Regions from separate parts of the Kitasatospora sp. NPDC029367 genome, predicted to be linked through region 1. Evidence: riboswitches for the same ligand, from Rfam matches in the RefSeq annotation. Region 1 holds a riboswitch; each other region holds the start of a gene.
What was found. A riboswitch is a leader RNA that binds a small molecule or an ion and turns the genes downstream of it on or off. The one in region 1 is predicted to bind cyclic di-AMP.
Positions count from the first base shown of each region.

Region 2: it holds a riboswitch for cyclic di-AMP, as region 1 does, so the genes downstream of both, ACZ4W5_RS02155 (transglycosylase family protein) here and ACZ4W5_RS01315 (glycoside hydrolase family 16 protein) in region 1, are expected to answer to the same signal.
Region 3: it holds a riboswitch for cyclic di-AMP, as region 1 does, so the genes downstream of both, ACZ4W5_RS23345 (M23 family metallopeptidase) here and ACZ4W5_RS01315 (glycoside hydrolase family 16 protein) in region 1, are expected to answer to the same signal.
Region 4: it holds a riboswitch for cyclic di-AMP, as region 1 does, so the genes downstream of both, ACZ4W5_RS27425 (transglycosylase family protein) here and ACZ4W5_RS01315 (glycoside hydrolase family 16 protein) in region 1, are expected to answer to the same signal.

Region 1 is NZ_JBVHYH010000001.1:277,348-284,430, reverse strand. Features, by position in the region: gene aceB (malate synthase A) at 1-607, opposite strand, end outside; gene ACZ4W5_RS01325 (IclR family transcriptional regulator) at 809-1,606, shown strand; gene ACZ4W5_RS01320 (hypothetical protein) at 1,779-2,423, shown strand; gene ACZ4W5_RS01315 (glycoside hydrolase family 16 protein) at 2,598-3,914, opposite strand; cyclic di-AMP (ydaO/yuaA leader) riboswitch at 3,915-4,080, opposite strand; gene ACZ4W5_RS01310 (phenolic acid decarboxylase) at 4,487-4,822, shown strand; gene ACZ4W5_RS01305 (alpha/beta hydrolase) at 4,943-6,103, opposite strand; gene ACZ4W5_RS01300 (TetR/AcrR family transcriptional regulator) at 6,365-6,991, opposite strand.
Region 2 is NZ_JBVHYH010000001.1:478,660-485,742, forward strand. Features, by position in the region: gene ACZ4W5_RS02140 (glycoside hydrolase family 13 protein) at 1-275, shown strand, start outside; gene ACZ4W5_RS02145 (LacI family DNA-binding transcriptional regulator) at 301-1,320, shown strand; gene ACZ4W5_RS02150 (hypothetical protein) at 1,480-1,842, opposite strand; gene ACZ4W5_RS02155 (transglycosylase family protein) at 2,003-3,304, opposite strand; cyclic di-AMP (ydaO/yuaA leader) riboswitch at 3,312-3,474, opposite strand; gene ACZ4W5_RS02160 (sirohydrochlorin chelatase family protein) at 3,981-4,928, opposite strand; gene ACZ4W5_RS02165 (DUF397 domain-containing protein) at 5,487-5,750, shown strand; gene ACZ4W5_RS02170 (ATP-binding protein) at 6,232-6,801, opposite strand.
Region 3 is NZ_JBVHYH010000045.1:35,343-42,425, reverse strand. Features, by position in the region: gene ACZ4W5_RS23365 (sugar kinase) at 1-969, shown strand, start outside; gene ACZ4W5_RS23360 (IclR family transcriptional regulator) at 1,007-1,756, shown strand; gene ACZ4W5_RS23355 (RidA family protein) at 1,825-2,235, shown strand; gene ACZ4W5_RS23350 (DUF2470 domain-containing protein) at 2,395-3,120, shown strand; gene ACZ4W5_RS23345 (M23 family metallopeptidase) at 3,377-4,342, opposite strand; cyclic di-AMP (ydaO/yuaA leader) riboswitch at 4,345-4,527, opposite strand; gene ACZ4W5_RS23340 (MFS transporter) at 4,925-6,382, shown strand; gene purB (adenylosuccinate lyase) at 6,406-7,083, opposite strand, start outside.
Region 4 is NZ_JBVHYH010000060.1:1,940-9,022, forward strand. Features, by position in the region: gene ACZ4W5_RS27405 (Ppx/GppA phosphatase family protein) at 154-1,095, opposite strand; partial or broken gene ACZ4W5_RS27410 (DUF501 domain-containing protein) at 1,278-1,799, opposite strand; gene ACZ4W5_RS27415 (FtsB family cell division protein) at 1,771-2,253, opposite strand; gene eno (phosphopyruvate hydratase) at 2,417-3,703, opposite strand; gene ACZ4W5_RS27425 (transglycosylase family protein) at 3,973-4,755, opposite strand; cyclic di-AMP (ydaO/yuaA leader) riboswitch at 4,757-4,927, opposite strand; gene ACZ4W5_RS27430 (cytochrome P450 family protein) at 5,138-6,454, opposite strand; gene ACZ4W5_RS27435 (SDR family NAD(P)-dependent oxidoreductase) at 6,757-7,083, shown strand, end outside.

The DNA of each region.
Region 1 (7,083 bases):
AGTACAGGCCGAAGTCGACGAACGCGCCGGCCACCGGGACGCCGTCGACCAGCAGGTGGTTCTCGTCCAGGTGCCAGCCGCGCGGGCGAACCACGACCGTGGCGAGTTCGGCGGCGGGCTTGAGAGTGTAGGCCTTGCCGGCCGAGCTGGTGAAGTCGATCCGGCCCTCGAAGGCGTCGATCAGGTTGACCTGCCCACTGACCACGTTCTCCCAGGTCGGGGAGGTGGCGTCCTCGAAGTCGGCGAGCCAGATCCTCGCCCCGGAGTTGAGCGCGTTGATGACCATCTTGCGGTCGGTGGGCCCGGTGATCTCGACCCGGCGGTCCCGGAGGGCGCGCGGCGCCTCGGCGACCTTCCAGTCGCCGGCCCGGACCTCGGCGGTCTCGGGGAGGAAGTCCAGCGTGCCGGTGCGGGCGATCTCGGCCCGTCGGCTCTTCCGCCTCGCCAGGAGCTCCTGTCGACGACCCTCGAAGGCGCGATGGAGGCCCACGACGAAGGCGACCGCCTCCGGGGTGAGCACCTCCTCGGCCCGATGGACGCGCGGTCCGGCGACAGTGACGACCGGAGCGGCGGGGGAGGCGCCGACGGGCCCCTGATCTGCAGCCATGAGCAGGACACTCCTAAGACGGTTGAGCCTGGCGAAGGGAGCTCCGGTGGGAACTTCCTCGGGTACTTCCTCGATCGTTACCCGCCTGTCGGCGGATTCGATTCTGTAAGGTGGAGACTAGTTTCCGCGATACAGAATTTCAACGGTTTGTTGAAGAGGTCGCCGGGACTCTACTCCTCCCCGACAGCGAAGGGAACGCCGGTGGTTGCGACCCCCGACACAGCATCGACGACAGGCGCCGACCGCGCGAGCGGCGGCGTGCAGTCCGTCGAGCGCGCCTTCCAACTCCTGGAGGCGCTGGCCGACTCGAGTGGCGTGGCCACCCTCAGCGAGCTCTCCACCAGCTCCGGCCTCCCGATGCCGACCATCCACCGACTGGTTCGTACCCTCGCCCAGCAGGGCTATGTCCGCCAGGACACCGCCCGGCGCTACACCCTCGGCCCCCGGCTGATCCGGCTCGGCGAGACGGCCGGCCGACTGCTCGGCAGCTGGGCCCGCCCGTACCTGGCCGAGCTCATGGAGGCCACCGGCGAGACCGCCAACCTGGCGGTGCTGGAGGGCGGCGAGGTGGTGTACGTCGGACAGGTGCAGTCGCGGCGCTCGATGCGGATGTTCACCGAGGTCGGCCGACGGGTGCAGCCGCACTGCACCGGCGTCGGCAAGGCGCTGCTCGCCCAGCTCCCCGAGGACGAGGCGCGTGCGGTCCTGGGCCCCAACCCGCTGCCCGCGCACACCGAGTACACCCTCACCGACCCGCAGGCGCTGATGGACCAGCTCGCCGAGGCACGCGAGCGCGGGTACGTGGTCGACGACCAGGAGCAGGAGATCGGCGTCCGCTGCATCGCCCTCGCCGTCCCGGGCGCCCCCACGCCCACCGCGCTCTCGGTGTCCGGCCCGGAGGCCCGGATCCGGGCACTGGAGGAACAGGCGGGAGCGTCCGCACTGGTACCGGTGATGCACCAGATCGCGGCCCGGCTCGGGCAGGTCCTGGCACCCTGACGATCAGTCAACAGGCGTCCTCGACAAGAGCGATCGGGCCGGTGACGGCGCCCCGCCGTTCGAGTGGCGGTGGGCGAGTTGCGGCGCCGCCGCGTCGGCGGCTCGGACACCCTGGGGCGGACGCGGCCCGCGACGGCGCGGGCCGCCGGAGCACGGGAACAGGGTGAACGGCGTGGCACAGCACGGAGCACGGGGCGGCGCGGGGCGCACGGGATTCGGCCGGATCGGACGGGTCGGCCGGGCCGGATGGGGCGGCCGGATCGGATGGGGCGCGGCGGTGACGGCGGGCTGCGCGGCAGCCGCACTGGCCGCCGGCCCGTCCTGGGCGGTGCGGCACCCGGTGCCACGCCCGGACCTGGGGGTCGTCGCGCCGGGTGCGCCCGAGGCGTCCACACTGCCGGCCGTGGTCGCCAAGCCGTCCACATCGCACCTGGAGGTGGTCCGGATCGACCCGGACCCGGCGTCGCCCGGCGGCACCACCACCATCCACGCCTTCGTCGCCAACGCGGGCCCGGACACCACCGCGTCCCCGTTCACGGTGACGGTCACCCTCCCGAACGGGGTGACCGCGGACCCCCCGTTCTACCCCACGGACTGTGAGGTCGTCGCACGCGGCAGGCAGGTGCGCTGCGTCTTCGGCCCCGGGCTGAAGGAGGGACGCAGCGCGACCGCCCTCGTCCCGGTCCTGCTCTCCCCCGATCTGCCGCCCGGGGTCCTGGCGGGCGGCTCGGTCGAGGTGCGCAGCGCGGACGACCCGGGGGGCATCCGCCACCGGGAGCCGTTCGACATCCGGGTCGTCGAGACGACCGAGGGCTGACGGCCGGATCGCCCCACCGGTCACCGGCCGCCGGCGAGCGGCTGCCGGATCCCGGTGACCGGTGGGGCGGGCTCGTGGTTACCGGTACACGTGGTCACCGGTACACGTGGTCACCGGTACAGGTGGTTACCGGTAGACGTGGTCACCGGCAGACGTGGTCACCGGCAGACGCGGTCACCGGTAGACGCGGACGTAGTCGGCGGCCATGGTGATCGGGGCGTTCCCCTGCGGCGCCGGGTGGTACTTGCCGGCGCTCACCGAGAGGTTGAGGATCAGGTACGCCGAGAAGTTGGCCCCGACACCCTTGCCGTCCGAGAACACCTTGACGCCGTTGACGTACCAGTCCACCGAGTTGGCGCCGTAGTAGGTGCCGATGGTCACCCACTGGTCGGCGGCGACGGCGCTCGCATCGGTGTAGTAGTCGGGGTTGCCGGGGTTGACGTGGTTGGTCAGCTCCAGCAGGTTCGGGTTGTCGGGGTGGTACTCGAAGGAGTCGATCTCCCCGTTGCCGTTCTTCCAGGTCCACAGGGCGGGCCAGGCGCCGGTGCCGGCGGGCAGCTTGACCCGGGTCTCGGCGTAGTCGCCGGTCTTGACCTGGAAGCCCTCGGCGGAGCCCTCGGTGGTCAGGAAGCCGGTGTTCCAGGACTGCTTGCCGTTCTCCAGGGTGGGGCCGCCCGGGGCGGCGGTGAACGTGGCGACGCCGTTCCCGACGGTGACGTTGTTCTTGTTCAGCCAGTCGAGCTTGTTGTCGTCCGGGTTGTGGTTCCCGTACTTGTACGAGGTGCTCTTGTCACCGACCCAGCGCTGGCCCCAGTTGATCGGGCCGTTGAACTCGTCGGACCAGGTCAGCGACTTGCCCGCGATCGGGGAGGACGGCGCCGAGGTCGTCGGGGTGGCCGTGGCGGTCGGGGTGCTGGTCGGGGTCGGGGTCGCGGTGGGGGTCGCGGTCGGCTTCGCGGTGGGGGTCGCCGTGGGGGTCGCGGTGGGGGTCGCCGTCGGGGACGGGGCCGGCGTGGGCGTACCCGTGGCCGAGACCACCAGCTGCTGCGAGGGCAGGTTGTGCCACGCGCCGCCGAGGTCCTGCCAGAAGCCGAACTGGGTGTACGTCCCGGCGGCCAGGGTGCGGGCGGCGCTGGTGTAGTTGAATCCGCCGGGGCAGATCTGCACGTTGCTCGCGTTGCCCGGGAAGTCCAGGTTGGTGCCGCGCGCGTCACGGACGCCGACGCCGACGGTCTTGGCGGTGAAGCAGGACGAGGAGTGCAGGGCCAGCGAGGCGGTGCCGGCCTTGCCGGCGACCATGGTGGCGGGGGCGAGCCGGTCCTGGGTGACGGTCGGGCCGGTGGCGGCCTGGGCGCCGGAGACGGACGGCAGGCCGAGCAGGCCGGCGCCGGTGATGGCGAGCGCCCCGGTCGTGGCGAGGGCGGCGTTGCGGCCGCGGTGGGACGGACGGGCGTGGCGGGGCGCGCGACGGCGCCGGGCAGGCTGGTGCATGGGGATCCTCTGCGACGCCTGCGAGGTGAGCTGTCGGATTCGGGCTGCAGTTGCCCGGCCGCCTGTGGAGCGGCTTCACCCCTAGCCGCGACCCGCACGCTGGTGCGTACGGGCCGGGCGCTGACCTTGGTTCCCCCGCTCCCGTCCGCTGTGGTGCTCGGGTACTCGCCGGCGGGTGGACGGGACTCGGCGTCCCGGCGGCGGGGTCCGCGACGGCGGACGACGACTGCAGGCTAGGCAGGCCGTCCGTGGACGGACAACCTGATCAAGCCGGTTGTCGCACAGCTCACAGTGGTGTCGATCAACGACGCTGCGTGGTGGCCGAGTTGATCACCGGAGTCGACGCCGCCCGGTCCCCCCGTCCGGCCCGCCCGGGATGCCGGCCGCACACGGTACGCGGTACGACGGTGGCGGACTGTACCGTGACCGCCACCGTGACAGCCGTGGCGTGGAGCCACCCGTATCCGCCCGGTCGGATAAATTGGAGCCCTGGGATTTTCCACGGTGCACAAGAGCACCGACCAGAGCCGTACGACCCGTCCCCCGTTCCGGAGAAGAGGTTCCGCCCCACCATGACCGCGCCCGCGCCCCTGCCCGCCTTCGCCGGCCGCACCTACGTCTTCCGGGCCGACAACGGCGCGGCCTTCCGCAACTCCTACTCGGCCGACGGCACCCGGCTGCGCTGGGAGGGCCTCGGTGAGTCGGCGGGCCAGTGGGAGGACGTGCGGCTGCACGTCGCCGAGGTCGCACCGGAGATCTACTTCGTCAGCTGGACGGAACAGAGCGGGATCACCGTCAGCCACGTGATGGACCTCAACGCGCTGACCGTACGGGCCTTCTGGACCTTCGAGGGCGAGGGCGGCCGGGTCGGCCAGTTGCACACCGGAACGCTGGAGCGGGTCGCCTGACCGGCGCCGAAACGGACCGCCCCCCCGGGAGCCGCGGCTTCCGGGGGGCGGTGTGTTCCGTGTGTGTTCTGCCCTGTTCCGTGTGTTCTGCGTGTCCTGCGCGTTCCGCGGGCGGCGCCGTCAGACGGTCTGGCCCGGGTGGCCCGGCTGGTTCGGGACCTTGAGGTGCTGGGACAGCCACTCCAGTGAGGACGGCAGCAGGGCGCTCCAGGTCTCGAAGTTGTGGCCGCCGTTCTCGAGCATGCTGTAGGAGACCTTCATCGGGCTCTTCGCGGCGTCGATGAACGCCTCGGTGTCCTGCTTGTAGTTGCCGTCGCCCTTCTTGGTGCCGGCCAGCAGCACGGAGACGTTCGGCTGCGGCAGGTTCTTCAACCGCCACATCAGGTCGGCCTCGTTGCGGCGCTGCTTGCTGCCGCCGAAGAGGTCGCCGGTGGTCGGGTCGTCGGCCGCCTCGTAGTACCCGGAGAGGGACACGGCGGTCGGGAAGACGTCCGGGTGGCGCATGGCCAGCTTGAGCGCGCAGTAGCCACCGGTGGAGTTGCCCATGAAGGCCCAGGCCTGCGGGTCGGTCGAGACCCGGTAGCTGGCCTGGATCGCCGACGGGACGTCCTTGGTGAAGTACGTGTCGGACTGGGCGCCGCCGGGAATGTCCTCGCACTCGGTGTCCTGCGGCAGCGCGGGCGAGGGGCGCATCAGGACCATGACGGTCGGCTGCATCCGGCCCTCCTGCAGCAGCTTGAGCGCGGCGCCCGGGTAGTTGAAGCGGGTGATCAGGTTCTCGGCGATTCCTGGGAAGCCGGTGCTGACGATCACGGCCGGGAACTGCTTCTGCGCGTACTCGGGCTGGAAGTACTGGGGCGGAAGGTAGACGTAGCCCTCGGTCGACAGCCGGCTCTCCTTGCCGTCGATCCGGACCTTGCGGATCTCGCCGGACTGGCTGGGCTCCCGGCCCATGGCGCCGCCGCCCTTGACCGAGGCCTGGCCTATGGTCTCGACCAGCAGTCGGCCGGAGGCGTCCGCCTTGTTGTGGATGACGACCGGGCCGGTGCTGCCCGTGCCCATCAGGTCGTCCCAACTGCTGTAGAAGGCGAAGTAGTTGTTCGCCACCAGCCCGAGCGCGGCGAGCACCGCCAGCTGGGTGGCGAGCAGCGCGCCGATCCGGCCGAGCACCGCCTGCCAGCTCTTCCGGGCGAGTCTGGGCCAGAGCCAGACCGTGCCGACCATCATCACGACCGCCATCAGCACGGCCAGTGCCAGCACCTTGTGGCTCGTCAGACCCATTTTCCAGTTGCTCCCACGCCTCGAACTCCCACCCCTCCGTTCAGGGACATCCGAGGAGGTCACCCCGGTTCCCCCACCGGGGCGCGAGCACCAACCCTAGCGGGAGCTGTGAGGAAGCTGATCGGGGGCTGTGGGCAGGCCGCGAACAGATGACAGAGTTCAACTTTCAGATAACAGATAACAGATAACAGATTTCGAAAGTTGTTTGCTGTCATCTGTTCGCTGTCCCCCGTTCGATCGCGCCCGTTCGCCGCCGGCCCGCTACTCCCCCGCCGGCTGAGCCCACAGCCGTAGCCCCACCGTGAGTTCGCGCATGCAGCGGGCACCGAGGTCCTGCGGGGAGCCGGGGCCGGTGACAGCGGCGTCGGAGCCCGCCCACTGCTCCAGGGCCACCCGGATAGCCGCCGTGGCCGCGGCCGCGGCCAGCCGGACCTCCAGCGGATCGACGCCGTCCGGACAGCGGGCGGCCAGCACACCCCGCAGCCGCTCCTCCGACCCGGCGTGGACCCGCTGCCAGGTGCCGTCCAGCCGCGGGTCGCGCAGCAGGTCGCGGGTCCAGTGCATCGCCTCGACGGCCGCGTCGTCGGCCGGGGTGAGCGACTCGACGGCCGAGCGCTCCAGCGCCTCGCGCAGCGGTATGTCCGCCGGGCTCTCGGCCAGCAGGTCCATCCAGCGCTGCCCGCCGGCCGCCAGCAGCGGGGCGACGGCGTCCTCCTTGACGGAGAAGTAGCGGTAGAAGGTGCGCAGCGAGATGCCCGCGGCGGCGGCGATCTCCTCGGCGGTGGTCGCCTCGGCGCCCTGCTCGGCGAAGAGCGCGGCGGCGGTGCGGGCGATCTCCAGCCGGGTGGCGTCACGGCGGCGCTGGGTCAGGGTCGGGCGTCCGGTCACAGGGGTCAGCGTACGCAAGCGATCACAGTCACGACACATCGCGCCCGAGTGGCACATCAAGCCTTGTTGGCACAACGTGACACATGGACGTA
Region 2 (7,083 bases), 200 kb from region 1:
GCGACCCGTCCTCCACCCTGGAGCTCTACCGCAGCGCGCTGGCCGTCCGCCGGGCGCAGCCCGACCTCGGCGCCGGCACCGGGGTCGAGTGGCTGGACGCCCCCGAGGGCACCCTCGCCTTCCGGCGCGGCTCCTTCGTCTGCACGGTGAACACCACCGGCGAGCCGGTGCGGATACCCGTCCCCGGCCGACTGCTGCTCTCCTCGACCGAACTCGGGACGGACGGCGGCGAGACCGTGCTCGCACCGGACAGCACCGGCTGGTGGGCGGTCTGACGTGGGTGCAATAGGCTCTGGGCCCGTGACTACGGCGCGACTCTCAGACATCGCGGCGCAGGCGGGGGTCAGCGAAGCCACCGTCTCCCGCGTGCTCAACGGCAAGGCGAACGTCTCCGCGGCCACCAGGCAGACCGTCCTGGCGGCGCTCGACGTGCTCGGCTACGAGCGGCCGACCCGGCTGCGCCAGCGCAGTGCGGGCCTGATCGGGCTGATCACACCGGAGTTGAGCAACCCGATCTTCCCCGCGCTGGCCCAGGTGATCGAGCAGGTGCTGAGCCGGCACGGGTTCACCCCGGTGCTGTGCACCCAGACGCCCGGCGGGTCCACCGAGGACGAACTGGTCGAGATGCTGGTCGACCGGGGCGTGGCGGGCATCGTCTTCGTCTCCGGGCTGCACGCCGACTCCACGGCCGACCACGACCGCTACGCCCGGCTGGCCGGGCGCGGGGTGCCGTTCGTGCTGATCAACGGCTACAGCGAGAAGATCGACGCGCCGTTCATCTCGCCGGACGACCGCTCCGCGATGTGGATGGCCGTCCAGCACCTGGCCGAGCTCGGGCACGAGCGGATCGGGCTGGCGGTCGGGCAGCGGCGGTACGTGCCGGTGCTGCGCAAGATCGAGGGCTTCACGGCGGCGATGCGCGAGGTGCTCGGGCTCAGCGGGGAGGAGGCCGAGGACCTCGTCCACCACACGCTGTTCAGCGTTGAGGGCGGGCACGCGGCGGCGGGCGCGCTGCTCGACAAGGGCTGCACGGCGATCATCTGCGGCAGCGACATGATGGCGCTCGGCGCGATCCGGGCGGTGCGCCAGCGCGGGCTGTCGGTGCCGCAGGACGTGTCGGTGGTCGGCTTCGACGACTCGCCGCTGATCGCCTTCACCGAGCCGCCGTTGACCACCATCCGCCAGCCGGTCGAGGCGATGGCGACGGCTGCGGTGGACGCGCTGCTGGAGGAGGTCGGCGGGAACTCCGCCCAGCGCGGGGAGTTCATGTTCCAGCCGGAGCTGGTGATGCGGGGCTCCACCGGGGCCTGCGCGCGCTGAGAACCGGGCGCGGCCCGGACGGCCGGGGGCCGGCCGGGCCGGGCAGAGCGGGCCAACTGACGGGCCCCGGAGGGCGGTTGCTCTCCGGGGCCCGTCGGCGTGCGGTGCTCGGGGGCGGCCCGGCCCGCTCCGCTCCGCCCGGCCGGGCCCGGCTGCCGGTCAGCCCTCCTGGGCGGCCGGGCGGTCGGTGGAGACCCGGTGGCCGTCGGCCGCGTCGCCGGTCCTGGTCCCGGTGCGGCGGCCGCGGGCCAGGTAGGGCGTGTCTGACAATTCGCGTCGGATCAGCGCGCGGCGTTGGGGTGCGTGCATCGCAAGGCGGAGGAGGGAGTCCATGCGGAGCATCGGCGACTGACGACAACGCGGCGAGGTGCGTGCCCCGGCGTCGCGCGCCCGGCGGGAATTGTCAGACACGCCCAAGTCGCGCACGACCAGTTCGACGGCGTCCTGCGGGTTCTTGGTGCCGGAGAGCAGCATCGCGTCGATCGCGAGGTTCGCGTCGAGGGTGATGGTGACCTGGGCCATGTGACTCCTCCTCGGGTGCAGAGCAGCAGCATGCCCCGTGGGCCGGGGTTTGACCATGCGGAATCCGGGCCTGCGGGTACGCCGGAGCCCCGGGAGGAGCGGGTGCGCTCTCCCCGGGGCTTCGGCGTCAGCCGTTGGCGGCCGCTCGGTTCGCGGTCGCTCAGACCCGGCCGGCGAAGTCCGGGGCCCAGTTGGCGATGGTCTGGAGGCGGACGCCCGAGCTCGGGTTGGCGGCCTCGACGTACTGGCCGTTGCCGATGTAGATGGCGACGTGGTAGACGCCGGAGTCCTGGCCGTTGTTGGACCAGAACAGCAGGTCGCCCGGCTGCAGGCTGTCCAGCGAGACGTGGGTGCTGGCGGCGGCCTGGTCGGCAGCGACGCGCGGGATGTTGATGCCCGCGGCGCGCAGCGCGGCCTGGGTCAGGCCGGAGCAGTCCCAGCCGCCGTTGCCGGTGCCGCCGTAGACGTACGCCTGGCCGATCTTCGACTGGGCGAAGGAGACCGCGGCGGCCATGCTGCCGGTGGCGGCCGGGGCCGCGGCCGGGGTCTGCGCCTGGGCGGCCGGCTTCGACGCGGGCTTGGCGGCGGACGGCTTGCTCTGGGCGGTCGGCTTGGCGTTCACGGCACCGCCGTTCGAGGCCTGGCCGGCCTTCTGCGAGCGGTCGAACCAGGTGAAGTCCGAGCCGGACTTGGCGGCGGACTGGTCGTCCTGGGCCGAGGCGCCGTCACCGAAGGTCAGCTGCTCGCCCGGGTAGATGGTGTCCGGGCCCTCGGTCAGGGTGCTGCGGTTGAGGTCGTACAGCCGCTGCCAGCCGCCCTGGATGTTGTGCTTGTCGGCGATCGAGGACAGCCAGTCGCCGTCGACGACGGTGTAGCTGCCGGCCTGGGCCTGCGCCTGGCGCTTCTGGGCCCAGGTGCTGTTGGCGGACTGGGCGGAGGCGGCCGCGGAGTCGCCGGAGGCCTGGGCCTGGTCCTGCGCGGGGGCGGCGGGCTTGGCGGGCTTCGCGGCGGGCTTGCTCGGGGTGGCCGGCTTGGCGGCGGGCTTGGCGGCGGTGGAGCCGGCCGAGGTGTCGACGGCGGCTGCGGCGCCGCCCTGGGTCAGACCGGCCTGGACGGAGCAGACCGGCCAGGCGCCGGGGCCCTGCGAGGCGAGGACCTTCTCGGCGACGGCGATCTGCTGGTCCTTGGTGGCCTGGTTGGCCTGCGGGGCGTAGGCGGTGCCGCCGAAGGCGGCCCAGGTGCTGGAGGTGAACTGGAGGCCGCCGTAGAAGCCGTTACCGGTGTTGATGCTCCAGTTGCCGCCGCTCTCGCACTGGGCGACCTTGTCCCAGGTGGCGACGGAGGCGGCGTTCGCGGTGCCGGTGGTGAGGCAGGGGACGGTGAGGCCGACGCCGGCGACGCCGAGGGCGGCGATCACGCGACGGGTGCGGCTGGACAGGCGGTTGCCGTTGGAAGGCAGCATGAAGACGCGGTCCTCTCCCACGCCTGCGAGGTGAGCTGTCGGATTCGGGCTGGAGTTGCCCGGCCGCGCTGTGGGCGCGGCTTCACCCCTAGCCCTGGACGGTTCCGGAGAACGGTCCGGGGCGACTTACCTGTGGTTCCCCCGCTCCTGCCGTGATGCGTTTTCGCGCTGCCAGGACATCCGACGGCAGGACTCGGCGTCGCGGATGAACTGGGTCCGTGTGGTCACGAACGGGGAGCACGTTAAGCAGACTTAAGTGAGATCTGCAAATACCTGTGATGCGCATCACGGTTTAGCGGGAAACGCCGCACGGCCCGTAATTCATGATCGTAAATGATCGTTTTCCGGCAATATCGCAGCGGATTCTGATAACTGGCTCCGCCTCAGGAAAGAGGTGACGGAGCGTTGGAGCGCAAAGGGCGCACGCTCGGGGTACGGGGGGGAGCGGCCGTGAATCGCGCGCCGGGGAACGTGCTCACCACCCGTCGGATATTCATCGACAAATGAACCGGAAACGGACATTGCGTCGCATTGTCGGCCCAGCTCACCAGTGGGGTGAATCGGAGCACGTCGAAAGGGCCCGGAACGAAGTCGTTCCGGGCCCTTTCGACGGTATGGGCGGTACGGGCCGTGCGGGTTCCGCCGGTGGCGGCCGACGGGCGTTCAGCGGGTCGTGCTAGCCCTCCAGGGGCCCTTCGGCGGCCGCGTGGGCCCGCCGGGAACCCTCGGCCCCGACGGTGGCCGCGGCCTCCGCCTCGGCCTCGGCGAGCTCCTCCGCCGTCGGCACCGGCAGGGCGGCCAGGTAGGTGGAGGCGATCAGCTGGCCGACCGTCGGATAGGCGCCCAGCGGCGCGGCCGACGGGCAGCCGGTCTCCTCGGCGGCCGCGGCGAGCAGCTCCGAGTCCGCCTCCGGACCGATCACGAGCGGGGCCAGGGCCGGACGCTCGGAGCCGGTCTCCTTGAGGTGGCCGACGGCGGCGGCGACCGAGCCGGGCACGTCCAGCGCGGCGGCGACGACCGGGACGGCCAGTCGGGCGGCCAGCAGCACGCCGGTGATCCCGGCCGCGGCGGCCGCGTCCTCGCCGCCGACGGTGGTCAGGACCACGCCGTCCGCGGCGGTCGCGATGGCGAACAGCCGGGCCCGGTCGGCCCGCGCCAGCCCGGCCTCGGACAGCCGGACGTGGACGGCCTCGGCCAGCAGCGGGTGCGGGCCCAGCGCGTCGGTGACAGTCGCGCCGTACTCGGCGGCGACGGCGTGAAGCCCGGTCAGGAAGTCGTGCGGGCCCGGGACCAGCGGCACCACGACGGGCGTCGGCAGTCCGGCCTCGGCGGCCGCCGCCAGCAGCTCCGCGACGGTGTGCTCCTGCGGCTCCGCGGCCCCGGCGTCGGTGGCCGGGAGGTAGCCGACCGCGGCCTGGACGCCGGCGTGCTCGCTGCGGACGATCGAGAGCAGCTCCGCGACGACCGAGCGGGACTCGGGCCCCGCGGTCGCGGGTACGGCGAGCACCAGGGCCGGCGAGCCGGTGCGGATCTCGGGGCGCTCGGGGCGGCGGTGGCGCCCCCGCGCACGGGAGCCTGGAGTGCGGACGGGCAGTGGCGCGCCCGGGATGGCTGCGGTGCTCATGCCGGAGATCGTAGGACATCTGCCCGTCAGGCCTGCAGTCGGCTGCCGTACGGGTTTCGGGTGGTCACGGTGCGGGGGTCGTGTTCATGCCGCTCCGGTCCGGGGCGATTGCCTACAATCCGGACATTCCTCGCCCAAGCCCCGTACGGAGCCCCTCAGTTGCCCTGACGTATCCGGTGGGGCGGCGCGTTGCACCGGTCTGGCGTGAGATGTCTCACAGTCGCCGGGCGACCTGACGGAGGGTCACGGCGGGGCGACTCCCGGCATTCGAAGATCAACATTCAGCGGGGAACCGCTCACGGCCGGTTATGGACGGACCGTCGATTCAATCGCCTATGTCCGTTTACGTACCGTCAGGAGAAGGGTCCGTGAAGAGTTCGCGGCGACCGTCGAAAAGCCTCGTGCACCTGCAATGTCCCGTGCTGATGCACGTGCACTGCGGCTATCATCGCGTCAAGTGAGGCGTTGTGCCGGGCCGGTACGGGGCCGGTCCGTTCGTTCGGCGGGTGCCGGGGCGCCGCGCTGGACGACAACTCCGGAGCTCTTCGGGAGACTTCTATGCACGACTCGCAGGACACGCACGGCTCCAACCACGCCTACAACGGGATGGCCGCCGCCGAGCTCACGGGGGTGGTCTGGCAGAAGAGCCGGCACAGCAACTCCCAGGGCAACTGCGTCGAGTTCGCGGCCCTGCCGGGCGGCGACGTGGCGATGCGCAACTCGCGCTTCCCGGACGGCCCGGCGCTCATCTACACCCGGGCCGAGATCGCGGCCCTGCTGCTGGGTGCCAAGGACGGGGAGTTCGACCACCTCGCGGTCTGACCGGCCGCTGCTCCACCATCGGGGGGCCGTCGTGGGTGCTGACACCACGACGGCCTTTGTCTTTGTCCGGGGCCGGGGGCGGCGGGCCCGTGCGCTCGTGAGCGGTCCGGTGGCGGACCGTCCGGCGGGGCCTGCCGGGGTGGTGCGGGTGCTGCCGCGGATGCTCCCGCCGGTGCTGCGGGCCCGGAGCCGCAGTATCCGGAGCGGGGAGTCGTCGCCGGTGCCGGGGTCGCGGGCCGGCCCGGCGCGGGGGCGGGCCGGAGGGCCCGGGGTGTGGTCCTCCCGGGTCGTTCCTCGGCCGGCCGTGCGCCGTGCGGCGCTAGGGCGTGTCTTGTGGATCAGGTCGGACCAGGCCGCGGCGTCAGGGTGCGTGCATCGCAAGGCGGAGGAGGGAGTCCATGCGGAGCATCGGCGACCGACGACAACGCGGCGAGGTGCGTGCCCTGGCGTCGCGGGCCTGGCCTGATCCACAAGACACGCCCTAGGCCGAGCGCCGGTGCCGACCACCGATTTCGACCCGGCCGGCCGGCGCGGTGCCGTCGAGCAGGGTGGCGTCCAGTCCGCTGCCGCAGCCGGTCTCCGCCTCGAACACGGCCCAGACGACCTTGCCGCTGCCCAGTGGGTGCCAGCCCCAGGAGCGGCTGAACGACTCCACCAGGTGCAGTCCGCGGCCCGATTCGGCGACGAAGTCCGCCTCCCGCGCCACCGGTCCGGCACTGCTCGGGTCGCTCACCGCGCAGACCACCTGGGGGGCGCGGTGCACCAGGCTTATTCGGATCGGCAGCCGCCCTTCCGGGGTCGGCTGTGTGGGAAAGTCGTACTCGCCCAGGGCGCCGCCCGACGGGTCGGGCCGTGCGCCGATCGCATGCCGGAGCGCGTTGGTGACGAGTTCCGAGGCCACCAGGGCGACGTCGTCGAACAGCTCCATCAGGCCCCAGCGCTGGAGCGAGGTCCGGGCGAAGTCGCGTGCGGATCTCACGGCTTCGAAGCGAGGAGCGAGCGTACAGGTGACCACATGGGGGTCAACTGCCAAAGCCGTACCGGTGCTCATGAAGAGCTCCTCCCATAAGGGGGCGGACACGGCTGGACCCGCCGGGGTCATGCCGGTCACCTCCGACTCGCTCGGCCGCTCGGCCGCCCCCTCGACCAGGCGCGCGCGCACTCGAACGCCCGATGGCGCGGGGGACGCCGTCGGGCCGGTGCACGGAGTCGCGCGTGGGGTCGACGCGGAGCCCGCGGGATTGCCAGGGATGTGCAGGTGCACGTGCACCATGGTGGTGTGCGCTCACTGCAGATGCAAGAGTCGATTCACGTGCAGTCGCACTATTGGCAT
Region 3 (7,083 bases), on a different contig from region 1:
GTGGCCGGGGCCCTGGCCGCGCTCGGCGTGCCGACCGCCTGGATCAGCCGGGTCGGCGACGACGGCTTCGGCCGCCGCCTGCTCGCCGAGCTCGCCGCCCGCGGCGTGGACGTCTCCGGCGTCGCCGTCGACCCGCACCGCCCGACCGGCCTCTACCTCAAGGAGGTCGGCGGCACCACCGGCCACCGGCACGACCTCGGCCCCGGCCGCAGCCGGCTGCACTACCACCGGCGCGGCTCCGCGGCCGCAGCCCTCTCCCCCGCACTGCTCACCGACCCGGCCGCCGCCGGCCTGCTGACCGGCGCCCGCCTGCTGCACCTGTCCGGCATCACCGCCGCGCTCTCCGACGACTGCCTCGCCCTGCTGCGCGCCCTGCTCGCCGACCCCCGCCCCGGGCGGCTGGTCAGCTTCGACCTCAACTGGCGCCCCGCGCTCTGGCGGGACCGCGACCCGGCCGTACTGCCGCCGCTGCTGGACGCCGCCGACCTGCTGCTGCTCGGCGCCGACGAGGCCCAGGCCGCCTTCGGCACCGACGAGCCCGCCGCACTTCGCCGCCGCTTCCCCTCACCCGCCACCGTGGTGGTCAAGGACGCCGCCCGGCTGGTCACCGCCCTGGAGCGGGACGGCACCGTCGTCGCCGAACCGGCCCTGACCGTCGAGGTGGTGGAGGCGACCGGCGCGGGCGACGCCTTCGCGGCCGGCTACCTGGCCGGCACCCTCCGCGCCCTGGACCAGCGCCGCCGGCTGCGGCTGGGCCACCTGAGCGCGGCCTGCGCGCTGACCGCGCACGGCGACCAGGCCGAGCTGCCGCCCGCCCCGGTGCTGACCGCGCTGCTCGACGCCTCCCCTACAGACTGGGCCGCCACCCGGGTCAGCGCCGAGGGCATCGACTCCCCGGCCCTACCCGCCGCCGCCCGCCGCTGGCTGCGGAGGGCCGGGACGCGCGCCGACCGGGCCCCGGCACAATGAGCACCGACCCCCGCCACCCGACCGGAGCACGAGCCCGATGAGTCAGACCGTCACCCGCGCCCTGCGCATCCTCGCCGAACTCGGCGAGGGCGAACGCTCCCTCGACCAGTTGGCCGAGGTCCTCGGCGTGCACAAGACCACCGTGCTCCGACTGCTCCAGAGCCTGGAGGAGGAACGGTTCGTCTACCGCGACGCGGCCTACCGCTACCACCTCGGCGCCGGCCTGTTCGCCCTGTCCGGCCTCGCCCTGGAGCAGCGCGGCGTCCGCCGGATCGCCGCCCCGCACCTCGCCGAGCTGAACTCCGCCACCGGCCAGACCGTGCACCTGGCCGCCTACGAGGGCGGCGAGGTGGTCTACATCGACAAGTTCGACTCCCGGCACCCGGTCAGGATGTACTCCCGGATCGGCCTGCGCGCCGCCCTGCACAGCGCCGCCGTCTCCAAGGTCCTGCTGGCCGACCTCCCGCTGCCCGTACGCCGCCGGGTGGTGGCCGGGATCGACTTCACCCCGCACACCGAACGCACCCTCACCACGCCCGAGGCGCTGCTCGCCGAGCTGGAGAAGGTCGCCGCCCAGGGCTGGGCGCAGGACCACGCCGAGCACGAGGCCTTCATCAACTGCGTCGCCGCCCCGATCCGGGACGCCAGCGGCCGGGTGGTCGCCGCCGCCTCCATCTCCGTCCCGGACGTCGTCCTCCCGTACGAGCAGGTGCTGGACCTGCTCCCGCAGCTGCTCGCGACGGCCCGGGCCGTGTCGGCCGACTGCGGCTGCCCCGACCACAATTGACGAACCGCCCCAACCACAATTGACGAACCGTCAGCTAACCTTCACCACCGCAAGGAGCCCCGACCCCGATGTCCTCCGACAAGATCGAGATCCGCACCGACGGCGCCCCGGCCCCCGCCTGGATGTTCTCCCAGGGCGTCCGCAAGGGCCCGATCCTCCAGGTCTCCGGCCAGGGCCCGCAGGATCCGGCGACCGGCGAGTACCTCCACCACGGCGATGTGAAGGCGCAGACCCGCCGCACCCTGGAGAACGTCAAGGCCATCGTCGAGGCCGGCGGCGCCACCATCGAGGACGTGGTGATGTTCCGCGTCTACCTCACCAAGCGCGCCGACTTCCCGCTGATGAACGAGGTCTACGCCGAGTTCATCGAGGAGAACGTCAAGCCCGGCGGGGTGAAGCCGTGCCGCACCACGATCTTCGTCGAACTGCCGCAGGAGCCGATGCTGGTGGAGATCGACGCCCAGGCCGTCATCGCCTGACCCGCCACCACGACGCCCCGGGGATCCGGACGCCACCACGCGTCCGGACCCTCGCCGCATCTCCGCCCCCCTTCACACCTCCACGTCCCCACGCGCCCACTTGTCACACCTCCAGAGGGAGATTAGGTTAGGCTCACCTAACAAACAGGAGGTCCGTCCATGAGCCTCACCGCCGGCGACGCCGAGGTGCCCGAGCCCACCACCGCCGAACGGGTCCGCAGCCTGCTCAGCGCGACCTCCTCGCTCACCGTCCGCGCCCTCGGCGAGCGCCACGACCTGGACACCCCGGTCTCCGTCCACGGCTCCCGACTGCGCCTGCGCGCCCCGCTGGACGCCCCGCTCGTCGCGGCCCTCGCCAGCGCCACCGCCACCGACGGCCTGGCCGTCGTGCTCGACGTCACCGACGTCTCCCCCGTGGCGGTCCGCGACCGCATCCGCGCCCGGCTCACCCTGGCCGGCCGGCTGCACCTGGCCCACCTCGCCGACGACGGCCTCAGCGTCCACCTGCGGGTCGACGTCGCCCACGCCGTCCTCGCCACCCCGTACGGCACCGGCGCGCTCACCGCCGCCGACCTCGCCCTCGCCGCCCCGGACCCGCTGGCCCGGCACGAGGCCGCCCTGCTCACCCACCTGGCCGACGACCACGCCGACGCCCTCGACCTGCTCACCCGGCTGCTCGACCCGGCGCTGCTCACCCACGGCCCGGACGTCCGCCCGCTCGCCCTGGACCGCCACGGCCTGGTGCTGCGTCTGGACCACTCGCACGGCCACCGCGACGTCCGCCTGGTCTTCCCCGAACCCGCCCGCGACACCGAGGACTTCGGCCATCGGATGCACGACCTGCTGACCGCCGCCGAACACGACCTCCCGGCCCGCCGGAACTGACCCCCGCCCACCCCGGCCCGCCGGAACTGACCCCCGCCCACCCCAACCCGCTCCCCGAGCCGGGAAACGGCAGCGGCCGGCCCGGCCGTACGAGAGGTATCCCCGTACGGCCGGCCGGCCTTGGGCGTGTCCCGCGCCCAGGTCCACTGGTGCGGCGATCACCCGGTCGAGCGGTCACCCGACATGACCATCCCGGGCGGTCGATTCGCCCCGCATCAGCGGTGGTTCACACGTTCCTGCGGAAGGACCAGCAGGGTCAGAGCGCGACGCCGTGCGCCCGCAGGTAGGCGACCGGGTCGATGTCCGAGCCGTACTCCGGACCGGTACGGATCTCGAAGTGCAGGTGCGGGCCGGTCACGTTGCCGGTCGCACCGGAGAGGCCGAGCTGCTGGCCGACGGTGACGGTCTGACCGATGCTCACGCCGATCGAGGACAGGTGCGCGTACTGGGCGTACTTGCCGTCGGCGAGCTTGATCTCGACCTCGTTGCCGTAGGCGCCGCCGTTGCCGGCCTTCACCACGACACCGTTGGCGACGGCGCGCAGCGGGGTGCCGGTGGCGGCGACGAAGTCCTGGCCGGTGTGGTGGCCGGAGGCCCACATCGAGCCGGCCACGCCGTAGGCCTCACCCAGCACCGGGTTGGCGAGCGGGGCGACGTAGCCCGAGGTGGCGGCGACCGGGGCGGCGGTGACGGCCTGGGCCGGGGCGGCGGTCTGAACCTGGGTCTGCAGCTGGGCGCCGGGCTTGGCGGCCTCGGTCCGGACCTGCACCTGGGTGTCCGCGGCGGCGGAGGTGTCCTGGCCGGCCGGAGCGGCGGGCTTCGCCGGAGCGGCGGGCTTGGCCGGGGCAGCGGGCTTCGCGGCGTCAGCGGCGTGACCGGCGAGGGTCAGCTGCTGACCGGGGAAGATCAGGTTCGGGTTGGCACCGACCACCGAGCGGTTCTGCTCGTACAGCGCCTGCCAGCCGCCCTCGACGTGCTTGACGTCGGCGATCTTCGACAGGGAGTCACCGCTGACGACGCGGTAGCTCTGCTGGGCGGCCGGGGCGGCAGCCGGAGCGGCGGCCTCGGAGGCGGCCGGAGCGGTGGTGGCCGCCGGGGAGGTGTGCGCCTGGGCGCTGATCGCGGTCACGAGCGGCAGGACGAACGAGGCGCCGGTGACGGCGGTGGCGATGCCGATGCGGGCGGCACGGGGCAGGGCGATACGACGAGCCTGTGCAGGCATGGAATTTTCCTCTCCGACGCCTGCGAGGTGAGCTGTCGGGTTCGGGCTGGAGTTGCCCGGCCGCATGCGCGGCTTCACCCCAAGCCGGCCCTGGTGGTCCGCGCCCGAAAAGGCGCGAACTCCGGTCCGGCGACTTACCTGTGGGTCCCCCGCTCCTGCCGTACAGAGTTCGGTGCGAGCCACCGGGCAGCGGCAGGACTCGGCGTTCCACCCGGTGGATCCGTCCGGACTGGCCGGGCGGTCGCTGAACTAAAACTCATCCGTTCGGGTGAAGCAATGTCGATCTCTTGAATCGGCAACAAACTGCACCGCCGCCGTCACCCTCCGGATGATCCCCTGCACGGTCAGTGCACGATCCATTCACCCGGCGCCACTGATCCACCACCCTGCGCCGCGGGCACCACCCCCGTGCGACCGTCCGTTCACGCACCGCCACCGACCGACACACCACCCGGTGACCCTTGTCACGTGCGCCCCGGCGGGCGCAGGATTCGGCCCGTGGCCACCTCTCAAGCCGGCACTCTGCGCCTGGGCACCGCGCAGGGCCGCTGGGTACTCCTCGCGACCGTGCTCGGCTCCAGCATGGCGATGCTCGACGGCACCGTCGTCAACGTCGCCCTGCCGCGGATCGGCGCCGACCTCGGCGCCTCCCTCGCCTCCCTGCAATGGACCCTGAACGCCTATCTGCTCACCCTGGCCGGTCTGATCCTGCTCGGCGGCGCCCTCGGCGACCGCTACGGACGGCGCCGGGTCTTCCTGATCGGCGTGGTCTGGTTCGCCGTCGCCTCCGCGGCCTGCGCCGCGGCCCCGACCATCCACGTGCTGATCGCCGCCCGCGCCGTCCAGGGCATCGGCGGGGCGCTGCTCACCCCGGGCTCGCTCGCCATGCTCCAGGCGGTCTTCCACCCGGACGACCGCTCGGCGGCGGTCGGCCTCTGGTCCGGCCTGGGCGGGGTGTCGGCGGCCGTCGGCCCCTTCCTCGGCGGCTGGCTGGTGGACGGCCCCGGCTGGCGCTGGATCTTCCTGCTGAACCTGCCGCTGGCCGCCGCCGTGATCGCGGTGACCTCCCGTTACGTCCCGGAGAGCCGGGACGAGTCCGCCACCGGCCGCTTCGACGTACCCGGCGCCCTGCTCGCCGCCCTCGCGCTCGGCGCCGTCACCTACGCGCTCACCGCCGCCGGGGAGGGACTGTCCCCCGCCGTCTGGGTCACCGGTGCGCTCGGGCTGCTGCTGGCCGCCGCCTTCGTGGCCGTCGAGCGGCGCGCACCCGACCCGATGCTGCCGCTCGGACTGTTCTCCTCCCGGCTGTTCACCGCCGTGAACCTGGTCACCCTCTGCGTCTACGCGGCGTTCAGCGGGGTGTTCTTCCTCCTGGTGGTGCAGTTGCAGATCGTCTCGGGCTTCTCCCCGCTGGTCTCCGGCTTCGCCCTGGTGCCGATCACGCTGCTGATGCTGACCCTGTCCGCGCGCGCCGGGCGGCTCGGCAAGCGGATCGGCCCGCGCGTCCCGCTCACCGTCGGCCCGCTGCTGTGCGCCGCCGGGGTCCTGCTGATGCTGCGCACCGGCCCCGGCTCCTCCTACTGGGCGGACGTACTGCCCGCGGTCGCGGTGATGGGCTCCGGGATGACGCTGCTGGTCGCACCACTGACCGCCACCGTGCTGGCCGCCGTCGAGGTGCGGCACGCGGGCATCGCCAGCGGCGTCAACAACGCCGCCGCCCGCGCGGCCGGCCTGCTCGCGGTGGCCGCCCTGCCGGCCCTGGCCGGACTGAGCGGCGACGCCTACCGGGTGCCGTCCGCGGTGGACTCCGCCTTCCACACCGCGATGCTGATCTGCGCGGGCCTGCTGGCCGCCGGCGGGCTGATCGCCTTCGCCACCGTCCGGGGCAACGTGCTGGCGCCGGAGGAGGAGCGCCCGGTGGCCGAGCCGAACTGCGACTGGCCCTGCGCCACCACCACCCCGCCGCTCGACCCGGGCCGCCCCCGGACGCACGAGGGCCCCGCCACCGGAACGGCGGCAGGGCCCTCGTCGGAGAACTGACGCCAGGTCAGTTCAACGGAGTGTCAGAGGATGTCACCCGGAGCGTACTTGGCCGCCTCCGGGTAGGCCGCCGCGACGGCCTCCACCTGGCGGACGACCTCGGCGACCTGCGCCCCGGCCGCACCGGTGAAGGACAGCCGGTCGGCGAGCAGCGCGTCCAGCGCGGCCCGGTCCAGCGGGATCCGCTCGTCGGCGGCGAGGCGGTCCAGCAGCTCGTTCTCCCGGGCGCCGGCGCGCATCGCCAGCGCCGAGGCGACGGCGTGCTCCTTGATGACCTCGTGGCCGGTCTCCCGGCCGACGCCCGCGCGCACCGCGCCCATCAGCACCTTGGTGGTGGCCAGGAACGGCAGGTAGCGGTCCAGCTCGGCCTCGATCACGGCCGGGAAGGCGCCGAACTCGTCCAGGACGGTGAGGAAGGTCTCCAGCAGGCCGTCGAAGGCGAAGAAGGCGTCCGGCAGCGCGACCCGGCGCACCACGGAGCAGGAGACGTCGCCCTCGTTCCACTGGTCACCGGCCAGCTCGCCGGTCATCGACGCGTAGCCGCGCAGGATGACGGCCAGGCCGTTGACGCGCTCGCAGGAGCGGGTGTTCATCTTGTGCGGCATCGCGGAGGAGCCGACCTGGCCCTCCTTGAAGCCCTCCGTGACCAGCTCGTGGCCGGCCATCAGGCGGATGGTCTTGGCCAGGCTGGACGGCGCGGC
Region 4 (7,083 bases), on a different contig from region 1:
TCACAATTCGGGCGTAGCGGGCCACGGGGTGCGACGAAAGGCTGGATCGCCATGTGAAGAAATTCACGAAGGTTCTCGCACGCACCCGGGCGTGCCCCGGCCCCGGCACCCCGAAAGGGGCGTCGGGGCCGGTGGGGTAAGGCCTGAGGGTGGTCAGGAGGCCGTACTCCAGGCGATGCCGTCCAGGATGTCGTGCTCGCTCACGACCACCTCGGCGGCGCCGGTGCGGTCCATGATCTCCAGCAGTTCCAGCGCGCCCGCCGCGATCACGTCCACCCGGCCCGGGTGCATCGACGGGATGGCCGCGCGCTCGGCGTGGGTGGCGGCCAGCAGCTCGCGGGCGATCTCGGCGACCCGCTCGCGGCTGATCCGGGAGTGGTGGATCCGCTCCGACTGGTACGCGGGCAGGTCCTGGGCGATCGCGGACACCGTGGTGACCGTCCCGGCCAGGCCCACCAGGGTGGCCGCACCGGTCAGCGGGACGACCTCCTCGGCCTTGTCCAGCTCGGCCCGCACGTGCGCCCGGGCCTCGGCGATCTGCTCCTCGGAGGGCAGTTCGGCGCCGCCGAAGTGCCGCTCGGTCAGCCGCACGCAGCCGATGTCCACCGAGCGCGCCGCCTGGACCTCCGCCCCGCCGAGCACGAACTCGGTGGAGCCGCCGCCCAGGTCGAAGACCAGGTAGGGGGCGGGGAACTGCCCGCCGGCCAGCTCCTTGGTGGCACCGACGAAGGACAGGTGCGCCTCCTCCTCGCCGCTCACCACCTCGGGCTCGACGCCCAGGATGTCGCGCACGCCCTTGACGTACTCGTCGCTGTTCTCGGCGTCCCGGGAGGCGCTGGTGGCGACGAAGCGGGTGCGCTCCGGGCCGACGCCGAAGCCCGCGATGACCTCCCGGTACTCCCGGCAGGCGGCGAAGGTGCGCTCCAGCGCGTCCGGGTGCAGCCGGCCGGTGCGGTCGACGCCCTGGCCCAGCCGGTTGATGATCATGCGGCGGTCGAGGTCGGTGATCTCGCCCGTCTCCGGGTCCAGGTCGGCGACCAGCAGCCGGATCGAGTTGGTGCCGCAGTCGATCGCGGCCACCCGGGTCGTGCTCACTCGGACTCCTGCTCCGCCGCCGCGTCCTGCGCCGCCGCGGCTTCCTGACCCGCCGTGGTCTCCTCGGCGGCGCGCTTCTTCGCCGCCCGCTCGGCGGCCTTCTGCTGCTTGGCCGCGATCACGGCCTCGTGGTCCTGGTCCTTGGCGCGGTTGCGGGCGACCCGCTCACCGGCGGCCTGGACCTCGGCCGGGGAGACGCACGGGCCCTTGGCCCACCAGTCCTCCAGCATGCCGATCGCCTCGTCGCCGAGCGGGTTGACGCCCTCTCCGGCCGCCAGCGAGTGGCCGACCAGCACGTGCAGGCACTTCACCCGGTCCGGCATGCCGCCGGCGCTCGGGAAGCCCTCCAGCACCTCGATCGCGTCACGCCGGGCGATGTAGTCCTCGTGCGCCTTCTGGTAGGCGGCGGCCAGCTCCGGGTCCTCGGCGAGCCGGGCCGTCTGATCCTTCATCACACCCTCCGCCTCCAGGGTGCCGATCAGCGAGGCGGCCTTGGGGCAGGTCAGGTAGTACAGCGTCGGGAACGGCGTGCCGTCCGGCAGCCGGGGGGCCGTCTCCACGACGTCGGGGTTGCCGCAGGGGCAGCGGTGCGCCACGCCGCGCAGGCCGCGCGGCACCCGGCCGAGCTGGGCGGCGATGGCCGCGACGTCGGCGTCGGAGACGGCGGGGTGGTTCTCAGTGGTCATGGGGGGTGGGGTCTCCAACGGAGGACGGGGGGAGCGGACGGGGTGCGGCGGGAGCCAGCGCGACGGTGTCGGCGGCGTCCACCGAGTCCCAGATGCTGGTGTACCAGGGCTTGGCGGCCTTCGCCGGGCCGGCGGCCGCGTCGGCGGCGGGAGCGGCCGAACCGGCCGGGGCGGAGGGCTGGGCGGCTGGACCGGCCGGGTCCACCGCGATGTACGGGGTCTCCCCCGGCACCGCGTAGTGCAGCCGGGCGCGGGCCTGCGCCTTGACGTACTCCGGGTCCTGCCAGCGTGCCTTGTCCCGGCGCAGCTGGTCGACCTGCTGGCGCGCGTGGTCGGCCTTCGCCCGCTGGGCGGAGATCTCGGCGCGCTGGGAGATGAACTGCCGCGTCGGGTAGGCCAGGATCGCCACCAGCGAGCAGAGCACCAGGACCAGGACGGTCGCCCGGCTCGTGAACCGAGGCCGGGCCGCCAAGCCCGGGATCCTCCAGCCAGCCATCTCCCGTATCCCCTCCTGGTCGCGACGGTGCCCCGCCGTCCACCCTACGGGGTGAGCGGCGGGGCACCGGTCAGGCGTGCGCTACCGGGGGCCTCGGGCCCCCGGCGGCCGGGCCGGACGTCGCCCGGCCCGGGCGTGCTCAGCCCTCGTGCTTGAACCGCGGGAAGGCGCCGCGGCCGGCGTACTCGGCGGCGTCGTCGAGGATCTCCTCGATGCGCAGCAGCTGGTTGTACTTGGCGACGCGCTCGGAGCGGGCCGGGGCACCGGTCTTGATCTGGCCGCAGTTGGTGGCGACGGCCAGGTCGGCGATGGTGACGTCCTCGGTCTCGCCGGAGCGGTGCGACATCATGCAGCGGTAGCCGTTGCGCTGGGCCAGCTCGACGGCGTCCAGGGTCTCGGTCAGCGAGCCGATCTGGTTCACCTTCACCAGCAGCGCGTTGGCGGTGCCGGTCTCGATGCCCTTGGCCAGGCGGGCCGGGTTGGTGACGAACAGGTCGTCGCCGACCAGCTGGACCTTGTCGCCCAGCTTGACGGTCATGGCCTTCCAGCCGTCCCAGTCCGACTCGTCCAGCGGGTCCTCGATGGAGACCAGCGGGTAGGAGGCGACCAGCTCGGCGTAGTACTCGATGAGCTCGGCGGAGGTCAGCGCCTTGCCCTCGAACTGGTAGGCGCCGTCCTCGTAGAACTCGGAGGCGGCGACGTCCAGGGCGAGCGCGATGTCGCGGCCGGGCACGTAGCCGGCCTTCTGGATGGCCTCGGTGATGAGGTCCAGGGCCTCGCGGTTGCTGTCCAGGTTCGGCGCGAAGCCGCCCTCGTCGCCGAGGCCGGTGGACAGGCCGCGCTCCTTCAGCACGCCCTTGAGGGTGTGGTAGACCTCGACGCCCCAGCGGACGGCCTCGGAGAAGGACTCCGCGCCGATCGGGGCGATCATGAACTCCTGGATGTCGACGTTGGAGTCCGCGTGCGAGCCGCCGTTGAGGATGTTCATCATCGGGACCGGCAGGACGTGCGCGTTCGGGCCGCCCAGGTAGCGGAACAGCGGCAGGTCGCTGGCCTCGGAGGCGGCGTGCGCGACGGCCAGCGAGACGCCCAGGATGGCGTTGGCGCCGAGCGAGGACTTGTCCGGGGTGGCGTCCAGGTCGAGCATGGCCTGGTCGATCAGGCGCTGCTCGGTGGCGTCGTAGCCGACCAGCTCGGGGCCGATCTGCTCGATGACGGCCAGGACGGCCTTCTCCACGCCCTTGCCGAAGTAGCGGTTCTTGTCGCCGTCGCGCAGTTCGAGCGCCTCGAAGGCGCCGGTCGAGGCACCCGACGGAACAGCGGCACGACCCGTGCTGCCGTCGTCGAGGCCGACCTCGACCTCGACCGTGGGGTTGCCGCGGGAGTCGAGGATTTCACGGGCTACGACGACATCGATGGACGGCACGAAGCATCTCCTTGCGGAAGCAGGGTCCGGCTGCGGGTGGTGCCGTCGGCCGGACGATTGCGGAGTCGTTACGACCAGAGCCTAACCGCCCGGGCTCCCGGGGCCACGTCGGCCTGGGCTGCGTCTCACCGTGTGGCCCGGCTACCCACCGGTAGTTCACCTGCTCGTCCCGGCGCGTCCCACCGGGGCGGGCGGACACGGACGTAGGGGGCCGCCGGGCGCGGCCCCCTACCTGTCCAGCGTGTCGTCCGCCGTGGAAGCGGTCCGGCTCAGCCCAGGTGCAGGACCTGGCCGGGCACGATCAGGTCCGGGTTGCCGCCGACCGTGCCGCGGTTGCCGTCGTACAGCGCCTGCCAGCCACCGGACACGCCCTGGGCGGTGGCGATGCCCGACAGGGTGTCGCCGTCCCGGACGGTGTAGTCGTGGCCGGTCGTGGCGGCCGGGGCCTGGGCGGCCCGCGGGGCGGCGTGCTTGGGGGCGTACTGCTGCGCCGACGGGTCGGCGGGCTTCTCGGCCTGCTTCGGCGCGGCGTGCTTCGGCGCGTACTGCTGGACCGGCTTCGACTGGGCGGGCTTCGCGGCGGCCTTGGGGGCCTGCTGCTTGGGCGCCTGCTGCTGGGCCTGCTGCTTCTGCGGCTTGACGTCCGAGGAGGTGTCCACCTCGGCCGGGGCGCCGCCCTTGCTCAGGCCGGCCTTCTTGGAGCAGACCGGCCAGGCGCCGGGGCCCTGCGAGGCGAGGACCTTCTCGGCGACCGCGATCTGCTGCGCCTTGCTGGCCTGGTTGGCCTGCGCCGCGTACGCGGTGCCGCCGTACGCCTTCCAGGTGCTGGGGGTGAACTGGAGGCCGCCGGAGAAGCCGTTGCCGGTGTTGATGCTCCAGTTGCCGCCGCTCTCGCACTGGGCGACGGAGTCCCAGACGGAGGCCGGGGCGGCGGAGGCACCGGTGGCGGTGAGGAGCGGCAGTGCGAGTCCGACGCCGGCCACACCTGCGACGGCGATGGCCTTCTCGGCCTGGGTGCGACGACGATGACGGCCAGTTCCAACGAACAGCATGAAGGTCCCTCTCCGCACGCCTGCGAGGTGAGCTGTCGGGTTCGGACCGGGAGGTGGCCCGGCCGCCGTCTGCGGAATCGATTCCGCGCGGGCGGCTTCACCCCGAGCCGTGGAGGAACGGCAACAAACCTGGTTCCCCCGCCCCTGCCCAGGGTTCTGGTCGGTTTCCCGTGACGCGGCGGGCAGGATTCGGCGTCCCGCGCACGAGGTCCGCAGCTGCGAACTCCACGGAGACTAGACAGATCCTCAGACGAATCACAAGCTCATATCACCGACATCACACCAGAATTACGGCCCGTGTTCGATCGCCTACCAACGGCGGGTCTTTGTCCGGTTTGATGGGCGTTCATACCGCCGTTGGTGGCCGGTTCCGGATGCCTCGTCAGCGTGTCGCCGGCTCAGGAAGGCCGTGCGGCGACCTGAGCTCCGGACTGAATTCGACCGGAAGTTCGCGCAATCCACGCATGATCAGGCCACCCCGCCAGCGCAGATTCTCCGGGCTTTCGGCCAGTCGCAGATCGGGCAGCCGGGAAAGCAGTGTGGCCAGCGCGGACCGCCCCTCCAGCCGGGCCAGCGGGGCGCCGATGCAGTAGTGGATGCCGTGCCCGAACCCCAGGTGGGGGTTGTCGCTCCGGGCCAGGTCGAGGGTGTTCTCGTCCGAGAACCTGGCCGGATCGCGGTCCGCCGCCGCCAGCACCACCAGCACCGGATCCCCGACCGGGATCTCCACCCCGCCGATGGTCAGCGGACGGGTCGCGAACCGCCAGGTCGCCAGCTCCACCGGCCCGTCGTAGCGCAGGAGTTCCTCGATCCCGGTCTCCAGCAGCGCGGTCTCGCCGCGGGCCACCGACTCCTGCAGCAGGGCCCGCTGGCCGGGATTGCGCAGCAGCGCGTACGTGCCGTTGCCGATCAGGTTCACCGTCGTCTCGAACCCGGCGAAGAGGAGGATGAAGGCCATCGCGGCGGCCTCGTTCTCGGTCAGGTGCTCGCCGTGGTCGCTCGCCCGGATCAGGCCGGAGATCAGGTCGTCCCCGAGGTCCGCCCGCTTGCGGTGGATCAGCTCCAGCAGGTACGCCCGCATCCGCTTCACCGCCCGCCCCACACCACCGCGTTGGCCGCCCGCCTGGCCCGGCTTGGTGTGGCGCAGCATCATTCCGGCCCAGTCGCGGAAGTCGTCCTGGTCCTCGGCCGGCACGCCCAGCATGTCGCAGATCGCGTAGATGGGGAGCGGGAACGCGAACTCGTGGATCAGGTCCGCCGAACCGCGCTGCGCGAAGCCGTCGATCAGCCGGTCGGTCAGCTGCTGGACCCGCGGCTCGAACTCGGCCACCCGGCGCGGGGTGAACGCCTTCGCCACCAGGCGGCGCAGCCGGGTGTGGTCCGGCGGGTCGATGTTCAGCAGGTGGGTCATCAGGTCCGCCTGCCGCTCCCCCGGGATGCCCACCCGGCCGGTGCGGTGCGCCTGCTCGCTGTGGTGCGCCGGGTTCTTCGACAGCCGGCTGTCCGCGAGCGCCTGCCGGGCGTCCGCGTAGCGCGTCACCAGCCAGGCCTCCACCCCGCTCGGCAGCTTGGTGCGGTGCACCGGCGCGTGCTCGCGCAGCCAGGCGTAGGCGGGGTACGGGTCGGCGGCGAACTCCCAGGTGAAGAGCTGCGGGTCGGGCTGGGCGGCGGGCTGGGCGCCCTCGGGCTGAGCTGGCATGGGTCGACCGTAACCGCTGGACCGGACGGGCCCGGACCACCGGCGGACGTGCCCCCGCGACCGGCCGGAGGTCACCGCGGCGCGAACCGTCCGTGACCGGCGCGTGAGCGGGGCGCCGACACTCCGTGGACGGCTCGTGGACGCCGGGTGGACAGGCCTTGGCCAGCTCTTGGCCGGGCGGCAGGCGTGAGCCTGGTCACCTGCGGGGTAATCCCTGTTGCGGAGGGTCAGGACGTGCCTACGATCCTCCGAAGTACGCGCGGGCGCCGGTGCGGTGCCGCCCGCAGGGAGGAGCTGGACCAATGACGGTCAGCGGAGCAGTCGTCGTCATCGCGGTACTCGCGGGCGGTTCGGGGGCCGACCTCGCCCGCCGGTTCGCCGCGGCCGATGCCGCCGGGATGCTGATCGCCGACACCCACGTCGGCGTCGCCGAGGACCTCGCCGCCGAACTCGACCGGCCGGGCTGCCCCGTGGTCGGCGTCTCCGGCGACGTCCGCCGGCCCAGCGACGTCGCCGCCCTGGTCGACACCGCCGAGAAGCACTTCGGTCCGATCGACCTCTTCTGCGTGGCGGGCCCGAAGGGCGAGCGGATCGTCTCCCTCGCCGACCTGCCCGCCCACCTCGACCTG